Regions from separate parts of the Blastopirellula sp. SH421 genome, predicted to be linked through region 2. Evidence: riboswitches for the same ligand, from Rfam matches in the RefSeq annotation. Region 2 holds a riboswitch; the other holds the start of a gene.

Region 1 (12,406 bases), 1.7 Mb from region 2:
CCGGCACGCCGCTGCCCGAGTTGCAATACAGTTGGGCAGGCGAGTGATTGAACAAGTCGGTTTTTACCGACCGCAGGATCGCGATGTTGTCGACCACTTTGGCCAGGTGCGGCAGGACTTCAGAGATTTCGGCGCCACACTCGCCATGCTTGGCGAATTTGAATTGCGGCCCTAACACCGCCGCATCGGGCTGAATAAACGCGTAGCGCTGTCCGGCGATAACAGACGGCGGAATCGGTTTGCCGGCGATCTCGGCCAGCTTGGGTTTGTAGTCAAACAGCTCAAGCTGACTGGGGGCGCCAGCCATAAACAGGTAGATCACCCGCTTGGCTTTGGCCGGAAAGTGGGTTGGCCGCGGCGCGAACGGACTTACTGATTCGGCCTGGGCTTGCTGCGGTTGGCCCCAAGACTCGGCCAGGAGCGAAGCGAGGGCAAGCTTGCCAACACCGACACCGCAGTTGCGAAAGAAGTGACGTCGCGTCTGATTTTGCAGCCAGTTCATCTTGAAATTGCTTTATCGCTAGGGCTTCGTAATCACTTCGTCTAGGTTCATCAAGCTGCGGGCCGTCATCACCCACGCAGCCGTCTCGGCCGTGCCTGAGGCTTGCCCGCTCATCGCCGCCGCATCGAGTTCTTTATTTTGCAGGCGAGCGAGTTGCGTCTGACGAAATTGCAGAATCGCTTGCAGTTCGCTTGAGTTCGGCGGCCGGGTCAACAGACGTCGGAAAATATCGGTGGCGATTGCTTCCTCAGAAGTCGACGATTGTTGCGAGGAGATGGCTAACGCCTGGGCGAGTTCGATATACATCGCATCATTGAGCAGGGTCAGCGCCTGAAGCGGCGTATTGCTGCGATCGCGCCGAGCGATGCAAACTTCACCGCTGGGAGCATCAAAAACGGTGAACGCCGCAAATGGCGCCGTCCGCTTGCTGAACGTGTAGATCGAGCGGCGATAGCGATCTTCGCCGGTTGAGGGCTTCCATTGAAAGTTGCCATACGCGAGCGAAGTCACATTGGCCGGTTGAGGCGGAAACACGCCGGGACCGTACATCTTGCTGGAGAGGAGACCACTTGATTTCAGCATGCTATCGCGGACGATTTCGGCATCGACACGAAACCGCGGACCGCGCGCAAGCAGGCGATTTTGGGCGTCTTGCTTCTGCAGTTGCTCGGTGGCTTGCGAACTTTGTCGATAGGTCGCACTAAGGACGATCGCACGCTGCACCGCCTTGAGCGACCAACCGTTTTCCATCAAGAGCGTCGCCAAATAATCGAGCAGTTCAGGATGCGAAGGGGGCTCCGCCTGCGTACCAAAATCGCCGCTGCTCTCGACAAGTCCGATGCCAAACAAGGCCTGCCAGACGCGATTGACGGTGACCCGTGCGGTCAGAGGATTCTCCTTACTGACAAGCCATTGGGCAAATTCTAAGCGATTTGACGGGGATGGCCGTTTGTCATCCGCCAGAAATTGAGGAATCCGCGGCTGGACCTGTTGCTTGGGACTGAGGTATTCGCCGCGATGATGCAGATAGGTGGGTCGAACCTCGCCGTCGGTCCATTCTTGCATCACCAAGGTGGTTGGATAGTCGGGCAGTTGCGCACGTAGCTTGTCGATTGCTTGGCGTGCATCGGCCAGCTCTGCTGTGGTAAGCAGGAAGTATCGCCGCACGCGTTCGGTTTGCTCCGCAGTCCATGTAGAGGAATCTTGCGCGAGTAGCGTTTCGACTTCGATCGGCATGTCGGTTGCAACCAAGGTTTGCTCTGCCGCGGCTGAAGCAAGCCGAAACCGCCCAAGGCTTGCTGCGAAGTGCCGCTCGAACAGAAGCTCGATTTGCAACTCACCTGCTGTTGTGATCGGTTGCGCTAAGTTCAAAACCAACTGATGCGGCTCTCCTTCGCGCTGTGCGGTGGACCAGCCGGTCGAACCATCGCTATCAAGCACGTTGGCGGCATCGGCGTTGCCGCTGCCGATCGCGATTTTGCCATAACTGCGAGATGGATCAGAGAAAGTAATCGCCCGACCATTGTGCTCTGCCGTGAACTCACTGAGGAAGAAATCTCCTTTGCGACCTTCATAGTACGCGCGGCCGGGACCGCCTGCGGGTAGACGCTCGTCAGGCAAGACTTCTAAGCGAATTGCGGTCAGCGGCAACTGCCGCTGGTCGATCGCAAAGGTCAACGTGAAAACATCACGCTTGGTGATGTCTCCGCTGGAGAAGATTGAACCATCCTCAAGCAGTTCTAACTTGGGGAGGTTGGTCTCCATTTGCGTGGGACGCAGCGTGCGCCAATCAGCCGCTTTGGTTTGGGCGTCTGTTACCCAAGCGTTGAATTTGGACGTGAGATTCGCTTCGCGACGATCCTCGAGCGGGCCATCTCCAGCGGCAACGGGAAAATGACTCGGCAGCTCGGATTCTAACTTCGCGATCTGCTGCTGAAGCTGCTCACGACGCGCTGTGATATCAGGAGTTTTGAGAATCAGATCTGGCTCATTGGCGTTGTTCAAAAAGGCCATGAACGAGAAATAATCGGTGTGTGTGATCGGATCATACTTGTGCGTATGACACTGAGCGCAGCCAATCGTTAGCCCTAGCCAAACCGTGCCGGTAGTTGCGGCTCGGTCGACCATCGCATAGTAGCGAAACTCTAGCGGATCGATGCCCCCTTCTTCGTTGAGCATGGTGTTGCGATGAAAGCCGGTCGCAGTAAGTTGACTGGGAGTCGCGTCAGGCAGCATGTCGCCAGCGAGTTGCTCAATCGTAAATTGATCGAACGGCATGTCATTATTGAGAGCGCGAATCACCCAATCTCGATAAGGCCAGACCGAACGCTCGCGATCTTTTTCGTAGCCGTTGGTATCGGAGTAACGCGCCAGGTCCAGCCATTCGCGGGCCCAGCGTTCGCCATACCGGGGCGATGCCAATAGCCGATCCACAAGTTGCTCGTACGCATTCGGATCTTTGTCCTGCACAAACGCGTCGGCTTCTTCTGGCGTCGGAGGCAAGCCGATCAGGTCGAGATAGACGCGTCTCACCAGACTGTAACGATCTGCGGCCGGTGCAGGCTGCAATCCGGCTGCTTCTAGTCGCGCCAAGACAAAGCGATCGATCGCGTTTCGTGGCCACTGCAGATTGGCTACCTCAGGAGGCGCCGGCGCTGTGGGGGGAACAAAAGCCCAATGTTTTGCGTAGGGAGCTCCTTCTTTGATCCACCGCCGGAATAACTCTTTCTGCTCAGTCGTCAGCCGATCATCCGCCCCAGGCGGCGGCATCTGTAGGTCAGGATCGTCCGAAAAGATCCGCTCCACCAGCAGACTTTCGTCCACTTCGCCCGGCACGATCGCCCCATATCCGATTGCGGCATCGCGCTGGTCAAGCCGTAGATCGGCCTCTCGATGTGACTCGTCCGGACCATGGCAGGCAAAGCATTTACCGGCGAAGAGAGGCCGGATGTCGCGATTGAAATCAATCGGCGATTCGGCCAGCCCATCGGACGCAACTCCGCACAGCAGCAGGAGTCCAGTCACAACTTGGTGAGAGATTCGCATGAACAAGCACTGCTTCTCTATATTCTCGAAACGTCGCTAAAAAGACGCTTCTTATTATAGACGCAGCTCTCCGCCGACCAACCTCCATTTGGCGATTGCCCGAAGGAGTGGCAAAATCAGGCGTAATGAGCGAAATATCAGGAGGTTGCATTGTGAGCGCTTGCGCAACGAGAGTCGCGCCCAGACTTTTGGCATCTGAGCGCGACATGCGCGTCACTTACCAGACGAAGCGGAGCCCGCTGTAGGCTCCGATTCCGAGCGTACCAAACCCTGGCACCTCTTCGTAGTCTTCGTCAAACAGATTGTCGATTCGCCCCACCAGCGTCATTCCTTGTGCTAGTTGGTACGTTCCGGCGACATTGACGGTGATGTAAGACGGCAGAGGGCCTGACAAATCAAACCGGTTGTCTACATACAGCATGTAGAGATTCAAAGTCGCATCGCTGGAGACCTGACGTTCCACCCCTAGCGTCACTTTGTTCTTGGGACGTCGCTGCAGCGGTTGATCGTTGTCCAAGTCGCGTGCATTGGTATAGGTGTAGGTCGACCGTAGATCCGTCAGTTCGTTCAAGCCCCACACGCCGACCACTTCAACGCCGGTCGAGCGGGCCGTGCCGATATTTTCAAGCAGGAACGTGTTGAAGTCGAACTGAATCAAGTCAGTAAAATCATTCCGAAAGTAGGTCACATCAATTGAACCTTGCTTGTCGAAAATGTACTTGGTCATCCCGACATCCCAGCCTTTGCTACGCTCAGGGCGCAAGTTGGGATTGCCGAACGGAAACAAGTTTTCGGCCAGCGATGGCGCCCGAAAACCGGTGCCAATACTGCCGTGAAACTCGGAACCAATTTCCCAGGCATCGATCAAAAACGTAAAGCGATAAGTCTGCGCCGTGCCTGCAACGCTGTGATCGTCCCAACGCACGCCGGCTGTGCCGTAGAAACGATCTCCCAGTTGATATTGATCTTGTAGGTAGACGCCTGAGAGATACTGGCTGACGGTTGGCGTTGACGTGTTGGACGCATCTTCGTTCTGATGGTTGGCGCCAACGGTGAAGATGTTGTCTTCTAGCAGCTGCATATTTAGTTGATATTCAATCTGCTTGGTCGAGCCGTTGTACAACGGATCGAGAAATCCGGGGTCCGTATCAACCCGTTTGTAGTTGGTATGATCAAACGCAACCCGATGCTCGATCATGCCGTCAAGTTGAAACGACTGCAACTGGATCTTCTCGTAAAAAACGTCGCTTAGGTTAGAGCGAATCAGATTGTCGACCGGCAATGAACCAAACGGCTGATCATCGACCGCCGCATGCACGTCGGCATAGCGAAACACATAGTCAACGTTCAACAACTCAGACGGAGTCCAGCCATATCGTCCCGAGATCGTGCCGTTGTAGTAGCCGTCTCGCTCGGGATTGCCGTTGGCAAACTGGGCCGAGCTGACGCTGTCGGTTCCTTGGTATCCTAAACTGGTCGAGTGATAGAATAGATCGTTGCCGCCGCTCAGCGTCATCGCGGTGTTAGAAGAGTTAAAGCTTCCCCCTTCAACCAGCGTCGTGACGGTCAGCGGTCCTTCGCCGCGCGCCGTGATGATGTTGATCACCCCGCCAATCGCATCCGATCCGTACAACAAGCTTTGCGGGCCGCGCAAGACCTCGATCCGCTCGATGTTTTGCGTTGACATGGTCGAAAAGTCAAAGCTGCGTCCGGCGTTGCTAGGATCATTGATCGGAATCCCGTCCAAGATCACTTTGGTTTGCTGCGAATTGGCGCCGCGGATAAAGACCGACGTGATCCCGCCGGGACCGCCGGTGCGCACCACGTTCAGCCCTTCGACTTGTCGCAGCACTTCGGCGACGGTCGTTTGTTGCGTCCGCTGAATCTCTTCGCCGGTAATCACCGTGACGCTACTGCCGGTTTTGCCAACAGCGACTGTGGTCCCGGTCGGCGTGATCGCCGCGTTATCCGGGATGGGATTAGCCGGAAAAGAGTTGAGACGACCAACGACCTCGACCTCGGGCAAGACCGTGTCTTGCTGCGGGTTCAGCGGTAGAATTTCGGTCTCGGCCAAAGGAGACTCTTCGACCGGCGGTTGAGCCGGAAGAGAAGTGGTCCACCATGAGAGACATGCGGCAAGTGCGCATGTCGAAGTCCAGCGAAATGGCATCGTTTCCCTTCCCTCGAGGAAAATCAATAATTAAGTTGTCCATTCGCCGGACCAGATATCCTGGCTCCGAATCGTTCTACTTGCCCTCCTTCCCGACTTCCTAAGATCGTCAGTGGAATCCGCTGGGCGTTCGTCCTCGTTACAGTCGCGGGGCGGCGGGAGCTTTTCACTCCGCTTCCCTGAAATCCGGCGAAACGCGCGTCGTTGCGCGCTCCCCAGATTTCCCGGAAAACGCAGATTGACGCATGAGTCATCGACGATCACGGTCTAGAACGGTTAGTCCGATTATTCCGACCTTCCCGGTCGCCCACATTCTTCCTATTGTGAAATCCATGCCGAATCCTGGGCGATCCTTCACCACACTTGCCGTCCAAGTGGCTATTCGGGGGCTATATACCCCCTTAGATGCTATGAAACGCTGGACGCGAGTGTCGCGAATTTGGCTGAATCGCGGGAATGCCAAGGGAGGATCGCAGACGGCGCCCAAGCACGTAGATACGGCCGTAGGAGACACGCGCTAAAGGATTTGGACTGCCATAATCAAAGCGAGGCCGCTTACTTCGGCCCTGCTTTCGGCAACAGGTCGCGAATTTCGATCTTGCGAATCGCGGCGGTCGTTTGCCAGGCCGAAAAGCCAAGTGGCTGTGAATCGTTCACTTCGTTCCGCGTCGTGATTTTGCGATCCTTGATCGGCTGATCGATCACTAGCTTGTCATCGATCCAGCCTGAGATCTTCTCTGGCGTCACCTTCAGCCGAAAGCGATACCAGCGATCATCGTCGAAGCCCATATACTTGGTGGTTTCGTTTTGCGAAGCATCCTTCCCGTCGATGCTGGAGAGCCCCACGACCGCGCCTCCCCAGCCCCCCACAATCCAGCTGCAAAACGAATCTTCGACCGGGAATGTCAGCCCTGCGAAAAAATCGATCCCCTCGAGCCGTTTCGCTTCAAAGCGGATTTCGTAGTTTGTCTTGGCCGGCGCCTTTTGATAGGTGACGCCGGTCAGATTGACTCCTTGCGCCATCACGATCGCGCCATCCTGAACGGTGACTTCTCCTTCCCCCCCAAAATTGACCGGCTTCCAATCTCCCAGCGACTTGCCGTCAAAGAGCTTGCGCCAAGGTTGCTCTTCGGCATGCAGCGCGCCGCTGAATGTGAACAACAGCAGAGCGATTGCCAATCTGGTTAGTGAGCGGGCCAACATGCAGCTGTCTCCACGAGTGATGGGATGTAGCAAAGTCGATATCAGAATAACCCGCAACAGAGCGAACGCCAAATTATGGGCGAATCATGCCTAAGTTTTAGGAGTACCATGACTTAAACCACGCGACATATTCACGAATTCCAACCTCAATCGGCATCTGCGGCTCGTAGTGGAGCAAACGCTGGGCTTTTTTCAAATTAGCAAACGTCACCGGCAGATCCTCGGGCCGCTCTGGCAAGCGCTGGATATTCGCCTGTTTGTCAAATGCATGTTCCAGCAGCGCAATCAGGCCGCGCATTTCGATCGGATCACTGTGCCCCAGATTGATCGTTTCGCCGATCACATGATCGGCCGTCAGCGCCGCGATCAGGCCATCGCAGATATCGCTGACATGCGTAAAGTCGCGACGAATCGTCCCATCGCCAAACAGTGGAATGGTTGCGCCAGTATGAATCGCTTTGGCGAAAATCGTCAGCGCCAAGTCAGGGCGAAGCCGCGGACCATACACGCTAAAGGGACGCAAGCAAACTACTGGAGTTCCATGCAGTTCAGCGTAGGTTAGGCCCAACAGTTCTGCCGCGCGTTTGGTGGCGCCGTATGGACTTGCCGGAATGCCGTGCGGCGCATCTTCAGCAAACGGGATCGCCGCGCCTCGTCCGTAAACCGTAGAAGATGAGGCCAGCAAAAACCGCTTCACCGGATGACGACGAACCGTCTCAAGCAAGTTGAGCGTGCCGCCGACGTTGGTATGTTGATATAGCTGAGGCTGCGCGACGCTAACGCGAACGCCGGCGTAGGCGCCCAAATGGACAACTGACTCGATCTGGTGCTGCGTAAACAGACTTTCCATCGCCGCCGGATCGCAAAAATCGGCTTCGATCTGCGTCACTCGCGGCTGATCGGCAAAAAGAGCGACGTTTGCCCGTTTCAGCGCCGGATCGTAGTAGTCGTTAAAATTGTCCAGGCAAATCAGATCATCGCTCGATCTGGCCAATAGCCGCTCGATCAGATGACTACCGATAAATCCGGCCCCGCCGGTGATTAGAATCGCCATCCCTGCTCTTGCTCCTCTGGTATTTACTACAATGAAGTTCGGCGGGCAGTCGATCGAACTTCGGCCTGTTTTGTTTCGCTCAACTTGTCACTTGGTTCTTACTGCTTGTTGACTGCATGAATCGACTAGTTTCAGCCCGCTGGTACATTTTTTTGGCCGCTTCGGTGTGGCTGATCGCTTTTCTCGCGACGCATTGGCCAGCCGAGCGTATCCCGGTTGCCGCAGGTGCTTGGCGCCACTGGGACAAAGGAATTCATTTTTTGCTGTTCACGCTGCTGGCGCTGATCTTTTCGATGGTCGCAGCAAAGTTTGACAAGTTCGCTCCGCTGCTGGTCTGGCCGCTGTTGGCTGCCTACGGTCTGTTGGATGAAGTTACGCAGTCGTTTGTCCCGGGGCGGAGTTGCGATGGATTGGATTGGTTGGCCGACTGTCTTGGCGCCGCAACCGGAGTTGGTCTCTATTATCTGTGGAGCCGATACCGCAACCCGGCGCCGGCCGAAGAGGCTTAGTCGTGATTTGGGGTCGGCGCTCGATAGTGTGACATTTCGATATTGCGAAACCACTCGATTGTCGCTTTCAATCCAGCCTCCAATTCGATCTTCGGCTCCCAGTCCAATTTCTCTTTGGCCAGCGTGATGTCAGGCTGACGTTGCAGCGGATCATCCTCGGGCAGCGGTTTGTGGACGAACTTTGATTTTGAGCCTGTATATTTCACGACCAATTCGGCTAACTGACGGATCGTAAATTCGTGCGGATTGCCGATATTCACTGGGCCGATAAAGCTGGGATCGCAGTTCATCATACGAATCATCGCTTCGACAAGATCATCGCGATAGCAGAAAGATCGGGTCTGACTGCCGTCGCCGTACAACGTGATTGGTTCGTTGTTGATCGCCTGGCGAATAAAATTGGAGACGACGCGTCCATCGTAAGGATGCATCCGCGGTCCATAGGTGTTGAAGATGCGGACGATTTTGATGTCGACCCGATTCGAGCGGTGGTAGTCCATAAAGAGCGTCTCGGCGACACGCTTTCCCTCGTCATAGCAGGCCCGCGGTCCGATCGGATTGACATTACCGCGATACGACTCAGGCTGCGGATGAATTTCGGGGTCGCCGTAGACTTCGCTGGTCGACGCTTGCAGCACGCGGGCGCGGCAGCGTTTGGCCATGCCTAGCACGTTGATGGCCCCCATGACCGAGGTCTTGGTTGTCTTGATGGGATTGTATTGATAATGTCCCGGCGCTGCGGGACAGGCGAGATTATAGATCTCGTCAACTTCCAGCCAAATCGGCATCGTGATATCGTGCCGAATGAACTCAAAGTTGTGAAAATCAAGCAGGCGAACGATGTTCGATTTTTGACTCGTGAAGAAGTTATCGAGACAAATCACGTCATGCCCTGCTTCGACCAGTCGCTCGCAAAGATGCGAACCGAGAAAGCCAGCGCCTCCGGTCACAAGGATTCGCTTGATGTGCGACACGCTGGTTTCTCCGGGATGCTAACGCGGTTGGGGCAGAAAAGCCTCTGCACAGATTATCGAAATCCACCCAAGATGGAACAAGCCGTGACTGACTTTTTGCTGCTTGAGCAGGAGATTCAGGCTCGATTGCCCGATTTATCCGCCGAACTGCACCAGAGAATCTCGCAAATTCCTGCTGGGCGTGTCGCGACCTATGGACGAATCGCCCAATCGCTTGGGGATCGCGCGGCAAGTCGCTGGATCGGCGATTGGCTGCTGCATAGCCCGGCGGCGCCCCATGTCGCCGCTCATCGTGTGGTCCGCGCAGGCGGCGAACTGGGGCTCTTTCATACCGGCGCCATCGAAGACAAGCGACGCTTGCTGGCGGCCGAAGGAGTGATTGTCGAAAATGAAAAAGTGGACCTCCAGCAATATGAATTCGACGACTTTGTCGCCGCGGCGCCCTTAACCCAACTGCGAGAATGGCAATCCGAACTCGCAGCACAGAACCAATTCAAATCGCTCGATCGCACGCCCACGCTAGTTGCAGGGCTCGATGTTTCGTATCACGGCGCAGAAGGAGTCGTCGCGTACGTGCTGTTTGACTATCAATCGCGTCAGTTGGTCTGGTCCCATACCGTGCGCCAGACCGTATGCTTTCCTTATATTACGTCTTATCTCGCTTATCGCGAATTGCCGCTACAGATGGCGGTGCTGGCGAAAGCCGCGGCGACCAACCGGATGGCTGATGTGCTGCTGATTGACGGCAGTGGTATTTTGCATCCTCGGCGCTGCGGGATTGCCAGCATGCTGGCGGCGCTGACGGGACTACCGACGATCGGCATCACCAAGAAGCATCTGATTGGCTCCTTCTCTGCAAGTGATCTGACGACCGATCATTTTTGCAATCTACATATTAAAGGTGAAACGGGCCCAACCAAGTTAGGCGCGGCGATCTTGCCCACCCCCAAGACGAAGCGACCAATCTTTGTTTCGCCCGGCGGAAATCTTAACTTCGCAGAGGCCGAAGCGATCTGCTTGCACTTCATGGTCAACCGGCGACTTCCTACGCCGATCGCCGCTGCAGATCGATTGAGTCGACAAATCGCTAGCGGGACGTAACGAATCACTCTGGACGAGGCCCCTTAGGGTATGTAGTCTCTGCGACGATTTCGTCTGGTTCATCCGTGCGCCAAAATTCGACATATCGAGGAGTGAATCATGTTGCGTCTCTGGCTTGCTATCCTTCTTAGCGTTCTGATCACCAGCGCCGTTTCCGCAGCCGACTTCCAGGTCACCAGCGCGATCTTTTATGGCCAGGACAAAGAACCAACCGTAACGACGCAAACCATTTTCAAAGACAATGTGGTTTATGATCATTCGATGGGCCAATCCGCTCAGGCGATGATCATTGATTTCCACGCCAATCGGATCACGCTGTTGGACCCGATTCGTAAGTGCCAGCTTACGGTCGACATTCGCGAAGTGATCGAAATGGCGACTTATCTGCGAACCAATGGCGACTTCAATACGCCGCTGCTTCAATTTTGCAACGAACCGGATTTTAAGCTTCAAGTTGAGCCGAAAATCAATCGAGTCCTCTTCGAGGGAAATCCGCTGAGTTATGACTTGACGACGCTGTCGATTACCGACAAGCGAATTGTGCAAGACTACGCGCGATTCTGCGATTGGTCGGCCGACATCAATTTTACCTGTGCGGCAGGTCATCCTTCAAAATCGCGAAAAGTGGTGAACGGATATTTTGCCGAGAACAACGTACTGCCGAAAGAAATCCGCCGCGTGATCCGCACCAGTAACCCGGCCCAAAACCCAATGGTCCGCAGCCAGCATGATTATCGCTGGATTTTGAACCAAACCGACTTGGTGACCGTCCAGCATCTACGGGATCAGCAGGCCGAATTTACCCAAGTATCCCTAAAGGAGTGGCTAAATGGGCAGGCGAAGTAGCACGACTAACTGCTAGCGATTAGGATAGGTGGGAGTCTGTAGCTTTCCCGCCTTCCTAGGAATTGCCCGCCATGAATCGCTTTCTTGCCGCACTGGCTTTATCCGCCGCGCCCCTGATCGCCGCCTCTGCTTTTGCTGCTGAGGTCACCGTACGCGAAACGGACGCCGGCGCCGAAGTCTTGATCGACGGCGATCTTTTTACTCGCTATCTCAAAAAGTCAGGCGCCAAGCCGATCCTCTATCCGATCATTGGCCCCGGCGAAATGCCGATGACCCGCAACTATCCGATCACGGAAGCGACTGCGGATGAAAAGAACGATCACATCCACCATCGTGCTTTCTGGTTCACCCATGGCGCCGTCAATGATACGGACTTTTGGGCCGAGACCGGTGACAAGTTGGGAACGACCGAACATCGCGAGTTCAAAAAGCTCACCAGTGGTGAAGAAGGCGAGATCGTCGCAGCTAGCGACTGGGTCGACCACAACGGCAAGACCATCTTGCACGATCTGCGTTCTTACAAGTTTGGCGTTGTCGGAAAAGCTCGCTATATCGATCTTGAAGTCAAGCTGACCGCGACTGACGCTGCGGTTAAGTTTGGTGACACCAAAGAAGGTTCGTTCGGGATTCGCGTTCCTGGCACGATGAAGGTAGACGCCCATAAGGGTGGTGAAATCGTCAACAGCCATGGAGACAAAGATCTAAAGGCCTGGGCCAAGCGCGCTCCGTGGGTCGACTATCACGGACCGGTGGGAGACAAAACAGGGGGAATCGCTATCTTGGAACATCCCAGCAGCTTCCGAGCCCCCACCTATTGGCACGTTCGCACCTATGGACTGTTCGCCGCCAATCCGTTTGGCGTGCATGACTTTGAGGGCGACAAGTCGCTCGACGGTTCTTATACGCTTTCGCCAGGGGAATCGATCGAATTCAAGTATCGCGTCCTCTTTCACGCAGGGGATGAAAAAGAAGCCGATATTGCTGGCGCTTTTGAGAGCTATC
Region 2 (12,406 bases):
CCGCAATGAGCGAATCTTCCGAAGCGCCGAGCCAACTTGATGACCCCATCTCGCGATGTGAGGCTCGGATTGGCTACGTGTTTCAAGAAAAATCTTTATTAAAATCTGCATTAACCCATGCTTCGGGAGCCAGTCACCGGCTCGAAAGCAATGAGCGTCTCGAGTTTCTCGGCGACGCCATTTTGGGCCGCGTCGTTTGCGAAGCCCTGTTTCGCAGCTTCCCTCATTTTCTCGAAGGGGATCTGACCCGCATCAAATCGGTTGTCGTCAGCCGGTTGACCTGCGCAAAGTTAAGTCGCGTGCTTGGGCTCGAAGAGTTTTTAATTGTCGGCAAAGGAATGTCGTCTAGTCCTTCGGTTCCGCCGTCGCTGTTGGCCGACGTTTTTGAGGCGATCATCGCCGCGATCTACTTGGATGGCGGTCCCAAGCCGGCCGAAGAATTTGTCCTGGGCAATCTAGAAGACGAGATCGAGTTGGCTGTTTCCGGCGAGGCCGGCGCCAATTTCAAATCGTCGCTCCAGCAATACGCCCAGCGCGTGCATGGCGCAACCCCCAACTATCTGCTGCTCGACGAAAAAGGCCCCGACCATAGCAAATGCTTTCAGGTCGCCGCCCAAGTCTCTGGAGTTCGGTACGGCGCCGCCTGGGGACGCAACAAAAAAGAAGCCGAGCAACGCGCCGCCCAAAACGCACTGTCCGAAATCGAAGGCCGACCCATCGAGCATCCCGCTGAATAAGCGGTCCAAGCCAAAGGTCGCAACAAAGTCGAAACCGTGACACTAGCCCGCAGCGCCAGCGAGGGAAACCGCTTGGCGATTCCAATCCGGATCGAACCAACCAGACAGATTCACTCGCTCGTGCTTTTTGAAGTTGCGTTGTTTAACAGGTTCGTAAGAAACGGAACACGGATACCACGGATGAAGAACGGAAAACGCGGTAGGAATTAAGTCAAAAACGTTCACACTAGCCCGCAGCGCCAGCGAGGGAAACCGCTTGGCGATTCCAATCCGGATCGAACCAACCAGACAGATTCACTCGCTCGTGCTTTTTGAAGTTGCGTTGTTTAACAGGTTCGTAAGAAACGGAACACGGATACCACGGATGAAGAACGGAAAACGCGGTAGGAATTAAGTCAAAAACGTTCACACTAGCCCGCAGCGCCAGCGAGGGAAACCGCTTGGCGATTCCAATCCGGATCGAACCAACCAGACAGATTCACTCGCTCGTGCTTTTTGAAGTTGCGTTGTTTAACAGGTTCGTAAGAAATAGAACACGGATACCGCGGATGAAGAACGGAAAACGCGGTAGGAATTAAGTCAAAAACGTGACACTAGCCCGCAGCGCCAGCGAGGGAAAGCGCTTGGCGATTCCAATCCGGATCGAACCAACCAGACAGACGCTCGTGCTTTTTGAAGTTGCGCTGTTTAACAGGTTCGCAAGAAATGGAACACGGATACCACGGATGAAGAACGGAAAACGCGGTAGGAATTAAGTCAAAAACGTGACACTAGCCCGCAGCGCCAGCGAGGGAAAACGGCTCGCTACTTCCAGCCACGTTGGCATTTCTAGCCGTTTTCCCTCGCTGGCGCTGCGGGCTAGTGTTCTATCTAGCGCACTTCAAAACCTGCGCGGCCTGGATAGCAAAAGATCGCGTAACCCTGCAACAGAATTCCGCTCATGACCCGCTGTGTGGCTTTACTCTCAGGCGATCTCGACGGCGCCGTCGCCGCGGCCCTGATCCAATCGCAAGGGATCGAAGTGTTCGGGCTCGCCTACGCAACGCAGTTCTCACCCATCGCCGCCGCGGCCAATCAATCGGCCCAGCAACTGCAGATTCCGCTGCAAGTCGTGCAGCCCCCGCCGACCGAATACTTGCAATTGATCGCTCGACCGCGGTTCGGTTACGGCAAAGGCGCCAATCCTTGCGGCGATTGCCGCTTGGCGATGCTCGCCGCAGCGGTTGACTATCTGCACCAATTGGACGGAGCGTTTATTGTCACCGGCGAAGTGCTAGGACAAAAAATGATGGGGCAAAAGCGGACGCATCTCGAAATGATGGAGCATCACGCCGGCATCCCGGGACGCTTGGTCCGCCCGCTGTCGGCTCGGCTGCTGACTCCGACACTTCCCGAAACCTCAGGTCTCCTCGATCGCAGTCAGTTCTTTTCCATTCACGGCAGCGGCCGCCGCAAGATTCGTGCATTGGCCCAACGCTTCGGCCTGACCGGCAGCGAAAAAGGAGCGTCCCGCTGTCGTCTGGTCGATCCAGCCTATGGCCAGCGGTTACGCATGGCGCTGGTTTCGCGGTTACCGCCAGCGTGGCTTTTGCCGGGGTTGTTTGATATCCGGCGTCACCAGTGGATCGAAGATCGCGGTCTGATTTTGTTCGGCCGCAATCAGACCGAGAATTCGCAGCTACAGCAATTGTTCGATACGTTGCCCCCTGATCCGACCATCTTGCTGGCGACTCCCACCGGGTTTCACGGGCCTACTGTTTTATCCTTAGGTTTAGCGTCGCAACAAGCAGAGCCGTTGATCGTCGCGCGGTTGCGTGAGCAAGGATTGCCGACCCAAGCAGGCCAGCCCCAAACGAGCCTGCGTCTCGCGATAACCGATAAAACCAACCACTGGCAATGGTCGCTCGATTTGAATTCGCCGGTTTAGCGCAGAATCATCCCTAAGTGGTGCGGAAGGGCGCAATTTGAGGGGGCGCCGTTGGTTTGTGGACTAGATTTCAATGAACGAAAGATCTCGTCATTCTCTCTATTTGGTCGACATGATGCAGACCGACATTTCCGAATCGCAACCGCTGGCGGGACTCCGCATTTTGATCGCCGAAGATGACGAACTGAATCGCCAGCTCCTCGAAATCATTTTAACCGGGGCCGGCGCGGATGTGACGCAAGTCAGCGACGGCGATGCCGCAACCGCCGTGTTTGATCCAGACCGATTTGATCTGGCGATTCTCGATCTGCGCATGCCGCGGCAAGATGGTATCACCACGCTGGCCACGCTGCGTCGGCTTGAGCCGAGCTTTCCTGCCGTCGCGTTGACCGCCTGCGCTCGACGCGAAGACAAACTCGCCTGCCAAGCCGCTGGCTTTCAGCTGTTTTTGACCAAGCCGATCTATCCCAGCGATTTAGTCGCCGCCCTAACAAAATTGACCGAAACCCACGCCACACTATCGGTCAGCTAACGCTGAGAAGCCGTGGCCGGGTGTCCATCGCTCGGCGCCTCGGCTCCTACGGCGTCTTCGCCGAATAAGGCGTAGGGTCCGCTGTGCGGACCACGGGCAGCGCGCCAAAACTTGCCAGGCGAGCAAAACCGAAACCACTCTACCATCATCCAACCGCCTCACCGGTTTGCGCAACCCACCGATTCCCACGCAAACGCGCCTCACGACGGATCTGCTATTCACCGACGCGCGTCTACCCCAGCGTGATTGCTTGACGCAGCGGTTCTAGAATGTTTTGGATCACATACTCATCCATGATCCGCGCGGCGGCCGTATGCAATCCATCCATCGCATCGACGTAGCTATTACCCGGGTCGAGACTTCCATAGCTGCGTAGCGTCAGATAGACGCTCAACTGCTCTTCCGGAAACTCGCCGGTCCGCACGTGATAGGCGCTGGTTCGCGTTTCAACACTGATCCGGCACTGGGTGCGACAATCATCATCCAGCGCGATTTGGATCGATGGTTCACAACTCACCAGACGACTGTTCTCCAGTCGCCCCAGCTTTTCAAACGCCGGCGACAGACCCAGCGCTTCGGCAACCAATTGGTTGTGATTGCCGCGATAGGTAAAGTCGAATCCATACATCAGGTTCAGCGATTCGCAATCCAGCGGGCTCACCGACAACAGATACGGCGCAAGCTCTAGGATAAAGCGATGCTGCTCGATCGCCTCTTCCAGGTTATCAATGTTGACGCAGCCAGACAGAACTCGCTTCAACTCGACCGAAGCCCAGCGATAACTCCCCTGATCTTTGTCTTCTTCCAGCACAAACTCAGAACGTTCGCGCGCATAGAAGTTTCGCATCAGCGGATACTTCTTGCGGATCTGTTCAAAAAAGTGGAGCACCGCTTCGCGGCCGCTCGGCAGGTCCATCTCAGTATTGAGATTCATGTTGACGTAGAAGTCGTCACTCAGCGATCGGTAGCCGGCCATCCGTATTTCCTTCTCGAGCGCTAGAGATTCTCGGATAAACTAAATAATCGTCTATCCATCTGAACCTTAGTATATATCTCTGCCGACTTAGGGAAAGTCCGACATGCCCCCCCAATACCGCCGCACTCCCCCGATTTTCGCATTGGAGCCGACGATTTTCACGATTTCGTCCGATTTGGGGCCGCTTGAGATCGAACTGCGTGGAGACTTGGTCCACCGTTTGAGCTTCGTAGCGGCCCCCAAGCGGCGCCAGCAGCCGGGTTCTCTCTCCTCACAACACCAGGCAATCGTCGACCAACTCCAGCAATACGCCGCCGGAGAACCTGTCGATCTAGCCAAGATTCCGCTCGACCTAACCGGCTATACCCCATTCGCAACCCGCGTCTACCAGCATTGCCGCAAAATCCCCCCCGGCACAACGCTCAGTTATGGACAACTAGCCGCAAAAGCTGGTTCGCCCGCCGCTGCCCGAGCCGTCGGAGGCGCAATGGCCCGCAATCGAATCCCGCTGTTGATCCCTTGCCATCGCGTGGTCGCCAGCACCGGCAAGCTACACGGGTTCTCGGCGCCGCAAGGCCTAAAGCTAAAAGCACGCTTGCTAAAGCTAGAAGGCCAAACGCCGTAAGGTGGGTTAAGCAAACGGCGAGGTCGTTCGATATTGGCTTCTCGAAATTCGCTTGCCCTACCTATGCTGCAAAACTTGATTCACCCACCAAACAAACGCGCCAGCCATGATTTGCGTTTGGGTGGCTGCATCATTTCTGTTAGCGAACGGGGCTGCTCTCGTTTGCCTTCCGCCACTGCCATAATAATCGACAGCACGTTGTGATTCACCTCATCTTGCGGGTCAAGTCGCATCGCGTGTGCGATGGTAGCCTTCGCATGAGGTACGTCGCCGGTTAGCAGTTGCACAACGGCCAAATTGCCAAGCAATTCAGCACTGTCAGGGTTGATCGCAACCGCCTTTGTCGTTGCATCCAGTGCGGCAGAAAAATCGTTTCTCGCCAAGCATACGCTTCCCAGTTCCTTCAACATGATGATGCTGTCTGGCTCTAGTTCAGCTGCGCGAGTGAGTTGTCGCTGTGCCTTCTGATCCTCTCCGATCGCGAACCAAGCCATTCCCAACGCCAAAAAGATCTTGGCCGTCTCGGGACATTTGGCCGCGAGCGACTGCAAGTCTTGGATCGCTTTCTGAATCGCCAACGCTTCGTCGCGACTCTTGGCCGCCGCGCCCGGCACACGTCGCAGTTCCCAAACAGTATCAAACGCTTGAAAGAAAATCTCGTCGAACGTCTCCGTGTTGCGAGCGTGATAGACCAGCGTGCCGGTCGCTTTTTCTCGGTAGGTGTCGATGCCATCTTTCCGCTCGACAAACTCAAATCTCTCTGCAATCTCTTCAGCGCTGTAATGCTGAACGCTGTTGGGATCGTAGGTCGTGTCGATTGACGCCGCGATCACCGTCCGCGATTCCGATCCACGCAGAGTAGCGATCAGGCGCTGCTCATATTCAAACAAAATCAGCCAGTCGCACGCAGGCTCGACCAATTGGTTGTGAGCCTGAACGACAACAAAGTCAGGTGACTCTCCGCTTCGATCCAACCCACGTAGCTCAAGACTTTTGGCGAACTCCTCGGCGTCAAGCGGCGACATAAAGCTTGCTTGAGAAAGCCGATCATCCGCATAGCTCATCGCATTCGTGGCGATCTCTCCAAATTCCGCGGCGCCACCCTCTAAGACCCGATCAAGTGCGTCGTTACGAATGACGACCGAAGTACATTGAAGTTGGATCGGCACGATTATTCCCCACTTTACCGACTACGAAGAAAGAAGCCGCAGCGCCTTCATTTTCGATGTGCAAGCTGCCGCAAGTACGTTAAATTTTCTCACACAAAAGGGACCCAAGATAGACATGAGCAAAATAAAAAGGTTCACCTGACGATGCCAGAGTGGGCAGTACGAATAGCTCTGTTGTCCGCCCGCAATTTTGAGAAGCGGCACTTCGTTTTGAGGGATGATTTTTCACTACAAATTGCTGGTTCGCTGCATCTTCCAAAAATCGATTCGACTGTCGCCGTGGTGGTTTGCTTGTGCGTTGTTGTGGGGACCCTGCTATTGAAGCTTGTTTTCCGTTCTTCATTGGTTAACTCTTGGTTCCCTTCTTCTCTTTGCCCCAAAAAAAAGACCGCCGCCGAATTGCTTCGAGCGGCGGTCCATTCACCTAGGGGGTCGCGTCAGGTAGCCAACGATTGACGCGCCGCTTCGGCTGCTTTCACCATATTGGTTAGGGCTGGTCGCACTTCTTCCCACTTTCGAGTTTTCAAACCGCAGTCAGGATTTACCCAGATTTGTGACGGATTCAACACTTCGGCCGCTTTCGTCAGCAGTCGCAACATTGACTCGGACGTGGGCGCCTGGGGCGAATGAATGTCAAACACGCCGGGTCCGATTTCATTGGGATAACGAAAGTTAACAAACGCATGCAGCAGTTCCATATCGCTGCGGGATGTTTCGATCGAAATAACGTCGGCGTCGAGTCCGGCGATCGCTTCGATGATGTCGTTAAATTCGCAGTAGCACATGTGCGTGTGAATTTGCGTTGCATCCCCGACCACGCTGCTGGCCAAGCGAAAACTATCGCCGGCCCACAGCAGATAGTCATTCCAATCCCGTTTACGAAGCGGTAATCCTTCTCGCAAAGCAGGCTCATCAATTTGAATCACGCGGACCCCCGACTTTTCGAGATCTTCAACTTCATCCCGAATTGCCAGCGCGATTTGCTTGCACGTTTCACTGCGCGGTTGATCGTCACGCACGAACGACCAGCAGAGAATCGTCACCGGTCCGGTCAACATGCCTTTGACCGGTTTGCTGGCGCACGACTGGGCGTACTTAATCCATTGGACCGTGATCGGCGCCGCACGCGATACGTCGCCAAAGATAATCGGCGGCTTCACACAGCGGCTGCCGTAGCTTTGCACCCAGCCGTTTTGCGTGATCGCGAATCCTTCAAGCGTTTCGCCAAAATACTCGACCATGTCGTTGCGTTCAGGCTCACCGTGTACGAGCAAATCAAGCCCGACTTCTTCCTGGAACTGAATCACTTCGCGAATTTGAGCCTGCATGGTTGCAACATACGACTCATCCGAAATTTCCCCTTTCCGCCGCAGGGCGCGAGCTTGGCGGATTTCGACCGTTTGCGGAAACGAGCCGATCGTGGTGGTGGGGAAGGCCGGCAAACCAAGCGACGCTTGCTGCAACTGACGCCGCTGCGGATAGGCGCTGCGGCCGGGAACTCCGGTGGTTTCGAGCCAAGCCAAGCGACCTTGCACCTGAGGCGAGTAAACGCGCTGCGACCTTTGACGACTGCGGATCGCTTGTTGGTTGGCGTCCAGTTCGGCTTGCACCGTGGGATCGCCGCTCAACGCGCGGGTGATCAGCTGAACTTCCGCCAGTTTTTGCTTGCCAAACGCGAGCCAACTTTTCAGCTCGTCGTCAAGTTTGGTCTCGGCATCGAGATCGACCGGCGCGTGCAGCAACGAGCAACTAGGAGCAATCTGAATTCGCTCGCCGCCAAACTTTTCGATCAGCGGTTGGACGAAAGCAATCGCGGCGTTGATGTTGGTCTTCCAAATGTTGCGTCCTTCGACCAGGCCGAGAGACAAAACTTTGTCGGCCGGAATGGTATCGACAAGGTCGGCGGCGTCCGCTTTGCCGCGGACCAGATCCAGATGCAGCCCTGCGGTCGGCAGATTGGCGGCGAGATGCAGGTTTTCGGCCAACGGACCAAAGTAGGTGGTCAGCATCACTTTCAACTGCGGCAGCTGATCTGCGATTTGGCGATAGGTGCTGACCAAAGCTGCTCGCTGCTTGTCGTTCAGATCGGTCGAGAGGATCGGCTCGTCAATCTGAATCCAATCGGCGCCGGCGGCCGAAATTTGACGAAGCAAATCCATATAGGCCGGCAACAGCGACGAGATCAAATCAAGTCGATCACCGGTTTCGGAGCGTAACTTGCCGAGCGACAAAAACGTGACCGGACCCACCAACACGGGTCGCGTGTCGATCCCCAAAGCTTTCGCCTGGTTCCATTCGGTCAGCGGCTTGGTTGCGTCAGGCGTGAACTGCTGACCGACTTCAAACTCAGGAGTGAGATAGTGATAGTTGGTGTCAAACCACTTGGTCATTTCGAGCGCTGGGATTTCGTGCGGCAAGGCAACGCCGGGCGCCTGACCACGAGCCAACAAAAAGTAAAGCTGCAGCGGCGAAACGTCAAGCTGAGCAAACCGCGGCGGAACAACGCCCAGCGCGAGTGCGGTGTCGAGCATTTGATCGTAGAACGAAAAATCGTTGCTGGGGATCGACTGAATGCCGGCCGCTTGTTGCAAACGCCAATGAGTTGCTCGCAACTCGGCGGCGACTTGTTGCAGTTGCGTTGCCGAGGAACTGCCAGACCAATAAGACTCGACGGCTCGCTTGAGTTCGCGATCTTTACCGATCCGGGGAAAACCTAAATTTGCAGATAGCATGTACGCTGTCCTTGGTAATTGCGCATTCTTAGCGCAGCAGGCCAATGCGTCCGACCATCAAAGTTGGGACAGAGCCTGCGCGCGGAAACAGAAAGAAATCAAACGTGAACTCGCGGGGTCGCTATAAAGCGTGAGAGCGACTTGCAGGCGAGCGAGTTCGCCGCGGCGCAGCAGGAGCGCGCACATCAAGAGATGATGTCATCGTAGGGATCCTCAAAATCGCCTCCATCCCCGAAGGCGTATGACAAAACTGCACGCAAGAAGCCGATTGGGCTACGAGCGAACAGGCGGTTGGCAGGTCTTCGGACTTCCAGACTGAGCCCGGCGAGTTGCCGGACGGTTCCTACTTGCCGCTGCTTTCCAATCCAACGAGGATCAGTGCTTACCGACGGCGTTCGTTTCTGGTTACCGCAGCGGGGGCTGTCCCGGACTTTCACCGGTGTTCCCTCTTTCGACGCTCCATTTATGAAGCGAACCAATCACGCCGCCAAACTATCCTAAGAACGCAGGCCGCGTCAACTAGCAGTCGACCACTCCGCCGACGAAGGTCCCAAAATCCCCGCAAGCCCAAGCAACCCAATCGCCAATAAAACCGCTGCCACCGATAAACCCTGACACAGTAGAAGGTTACAACAGCCGAAAAATTGAAAATAGCGGGCCAATAAGCAAGCCCAGCCCCTTTACGCATCGCAGCGGTGCGGCTAAACTTTGTGATCTGCCGCAGGAGACAATCGTCTGCCGCAGCAGAAGATGCGGATGTAGCTCAGCTGGATAGAGCGTCGGTCTACGAAACCGAAGGTCGCAGGTTCGAACCCTGCCATCCGCACTTGCAAAAAGCCGTTAGCTTGTAAGAGCTTGCGGCTTTTTTTATTGCTGGATTGAATGACGCTGATGCTTTGGGCGGCGTTATGCCTGGGAGGCTCGTTGGGTGGCGTATTCTGCCAAGACGCGCTTGAGAATTTCTGGCTGGATCGGTTTGGAGAGGTAATCGTCCATCCCGGCTGCAAGGCATTTCTCGCGGACTCCAGAGACTGTGTGAGCCGTCATGGCCACAATCGGCGTGTGCATTAAGTTCTGAGCTTGCTCCCAGTCCCGAATGGCGCTGGTTGCCTGGGTTCCGTCCATTTCGGGCATTTCCAGATCCATCAGCACGATATCAAAACTTCCGCCCTTGAAAGCATCAAAAGCTTCGCGGCCTGTCTCGGCCACTTCGCAAGAATGACCAAAGGCTTCTAGGATTCCGACAGCAACTTCTTGGTTTACAGCGGCATCATCCGCTAACAAGATATGAAGCGGACGGGTGAGCTTGTCACTAGGTTCCTTGGTCGCGACAACGTCAAACGCTCGCTTGCCGAGGAGCTCTGATGCTGCGTGAAGCAGATCCGTTGCCGAAGCGGGCTTACCTAGCGTTGACTGCACCGTCCAATCGATATGACTTGGCAAGCCCGTCGCCGGCATCAAAATCAAATGAGGAATTTTTTGGAGCAGACTGGCCTGAGGACCGCTAACCAAGGATTCCAACCGCTTTGAATGGACTTCCCAATCAATGATCAGCAGGGTGTCTGATCGCTGAGAATTTGCGTGTATCCTGTCGATGGCCTCCGGGAGGTCTTGTAGCGAAAGCAGATCACATTCGGCGCCTGCATTGATCAGGACCTCTTGGTAAATTTCATGGAATGTCGACTGGTCCGAAGCGATCAAAATCTGGCAGCCAGTTAACGGCTCAGTCGCAGCTGTCGGGAGATTGGAAATTGACTCTTGTAGTGGAATTGTAAAGTGGAAAGTACTTCCCTGATTCAACTCGCTTTCCACCCAAATCTGGCCCTGCATCAGTGCGACAATCTGGGATGAAATCGAAAGTCCGAGACCTGTGCCGCCGTATCGTCTGGTTGTCGAGCTATCGCTTTGTTCGAAGGATTCAAAAATGGAGGACTGCTTGTTCTTCGCAATACCTGGCCCCGTATCTCGAACGGCGATATGAAGTTGATCTCCATGCATCGCAGGTTCGAGAAAACAGTTTACAAATACTTCTCCATTTTCGGTGAACTTAATCGCATTGCCAACGAGATTGACAATCACCTGTCGCAATCGGCAAGGATCACAGATGACCTCAACAGGGACTTCTGGTGCGATTCGGTACAACAATTCGATTCCCTTGTTGGCGGCGTTAACCGCCAGCAATCTCACCGCTGCGCCGATTGTCGCATGCGGATCCATCGGGATCATTTCAAGTTCCATCTTGTTTGCTTCAATCTTGGAGATGTCCAAAATGTCATTCAGCAGATGGAGCAGGGCGTCGCCTGATTGATTGATAATGGTCAAGCAGTTTTTTTGCTGCGAAGTGAGATCGGTCCGGAGGGCGAGTTCGGCCATGCCGAGAATTCCGTTGAGCGGCGTCCGAATCTCGTGGCTCATCGTGGCCAGAAATCGACTCTTCGCTTCGTTCGCTGTTTCGGCTGCGACTTTCGCGATCCGTAGCTCCTCTTCGGTCAATCGCAATTCCTTCGCAATCCGTTCCAATTCTTCATTCGAGCAAGCCAATTCGGCGGCGCGAGATTCAGCGGCCGCGGTTCGTTCGGCGACGCGTTGTTCGAGAGTGAAGTTTAACTGAGTAAGCTCCAAAAATCCTTGCGCGTTTTCCAACGCAGCGCCGGCGATGGTTCCGACGAAGTCTGCGAGACGCTCTTCGTCGGAGCCAAATAACCCAACCACCTGAGAATGCGTTACGCACAAACAAGCATTCAAGCGATTGCGAACAAAAATGGGAATGTAAATCGCAGACTGCTGACCGAGCCCATTTCGAAGAGAATCGGTGTCGGCTCTCCCTTCGACAAAGGCCATGGCACGGCCTGCATTCGCGGTTAAACGTAAATTGCTTTCGTCAAAATCGATGTCCGTTGGCCCCAAAACGATGCGCGGAGGAGCTGCTTCGTCTTCTTCATCAAATTCCAGTAACAGACATTTCTCACCACGCAGCAGTCGAGCAGCTCCGGCACACGCCTCTTCGTATACTTTTTCGGTGGTTAATGCGGATGCGATACGTCTGCCTGCATGCAAGACCGTTTCAAATCGATCGACAAGGGATAACGTCCCAAACTCTCCATTTTGAGAGTTGCGTAGATCCTCGTCATCTGCCGTTAATTGATCGAGTAAGGATTGTGCTTGCTGCTGATCTTGAACAGCGTCATGCCAAGCGGAGGAAAGGCCGACTTGTCCACGATGGCTCAGCGTCAACGCTTGTTCGTAAACCATTTCCAAACGTCGAGCCACGCGCAAACTATAATTGAAATATCGACGAGCCTTCCGCACGTTTCCTCGCATCGCGGCGATCATTGCAATTTCCCGGGCGGCCCTGGGCAAGTCATTTGGACACGAGCTTGCTTGGCGGATCGCCAAGCAAGCCGTGCGATCTGCTTTTTCCAACCACGCTTTTTTCTGGAAGGGAGCATACGCCGGAACGCTTTCGGCCTGCATGCGATAGGCGGTTGCTAGCCAAGCCATAGCAGGTTGGGTGTAGGCGTTTTGGATACCCGCCGATTTGGCCTTCTGTATCGCTTTTTCTAATGACTTGACGGCTTTGTCCAAATTTCCCTGATAGATATGCAAAACACCGACCGCAAACAGCAATTGCGTCTGGCCCTGCGTATCCTGCCGTTTCCTGGCCATTTCGGTTTCAATCACGACATCCGGCAAATCTCCCAGAGCAGC

The links. Region 2 has a riboswitch for cobalamin ahead of metE (5-methyltetrahydropteroyltriglutamate--homocysteine S-methyltransferase). Riboswitches for the same ligand answer to the same signal wherever they lie in the genome.
Region 1: linked by a shared signal. The riboswitch ahead of SH421x_RS21015 (TonB-dependent receptor plug domain-containing protein) and the one ahead of metE (5-methyltetrahydropteroyltriglutamate--homocysteine S-methyltransferase) in region 2 are both predicted to bind cobalamin.

The regions. Positions count from the first base shown of each region.
Region 1 is NZ_CM173712.1:5,212,888-5,225,293, forward strand. It holds gene SH421x_RS21005 (DUF1501 domain-containing protein) at 1-502, opposite strand, end outside; gene SH421x_RS21010 (PSD1 and planctomycete cytochrome C domain-containing protein) at 521-3,547, opposite strand; gene SH421x_RS21015 (TonB-dependent receptor plug domain-containing protein) at 3,765-5,717, opposite strand; cobalamin riboswitch at 5,750-5,922, opposite strand; gene SH421x_RS21020 (3-keto-disaccharide hydrolase) at 6,273-6,920, opposite strand; gene SH421x_RS21025 (NAD-dependent epimerase/dehydratase family protein) at 7,018-7,974, opposite strand; gene SH421x_RS21030 (VanZ family protein) at 8,091-8,483, shown strand; gene SH421x_RS21035 (UDP-glucuronic acid decarboxylase family protein) at 8,480-9,457, opposite strand; gene SH421x_RS21040 (endonuclease V) at 9,542-10,558, shown strand; gene SH421x_RS21045 (hypothetical protein) at 10,658-11,404, shown strand; gene SH421x_RS21050 (DUF6807 domain-containing protein) at 11,476-12,406, shown strand, end outside.
Region 2 is NZ_CM173712.1:3,548,675-3,561,080, reverse strand. It holds gene rnc (ribonuclease III) at 6-737, shown strand; gene SH421x_RS14655 (2Fe-2S iron-sulfur cluster-binding family protein) at 1,678-2,664, shown strand; gene SH421x_RS14650 (response regulator) at 2,738-3,196, shown strand; gene SH421x_RS14645 (hypothetical protein) at 3,429-4,172, opposite strand; gene SH421x_RS14640 (methylated-DNA--[protein]-cysteine S-methyltransferase) at 4,276-4,797, shown strand; gene SH421x_RS14635 (tetratricopeptide repeat protein) at 4,878-5,966, opposite strand; gene metE (5-methyltetrahydropteroyltriglutamate--homocysteine S-methyltransferase) at 6,404-8,698, opposite strand; cobalamin riboswitch at 8,976-9,193, opposite strand; tRNA gene SH421x_RS14625 (tRNA-Arg) at 9,451-9,524, shown strand; gene SH421x_RS14620 (ATP-binding protein) at 9,605-12,406, opposite strand, start outside.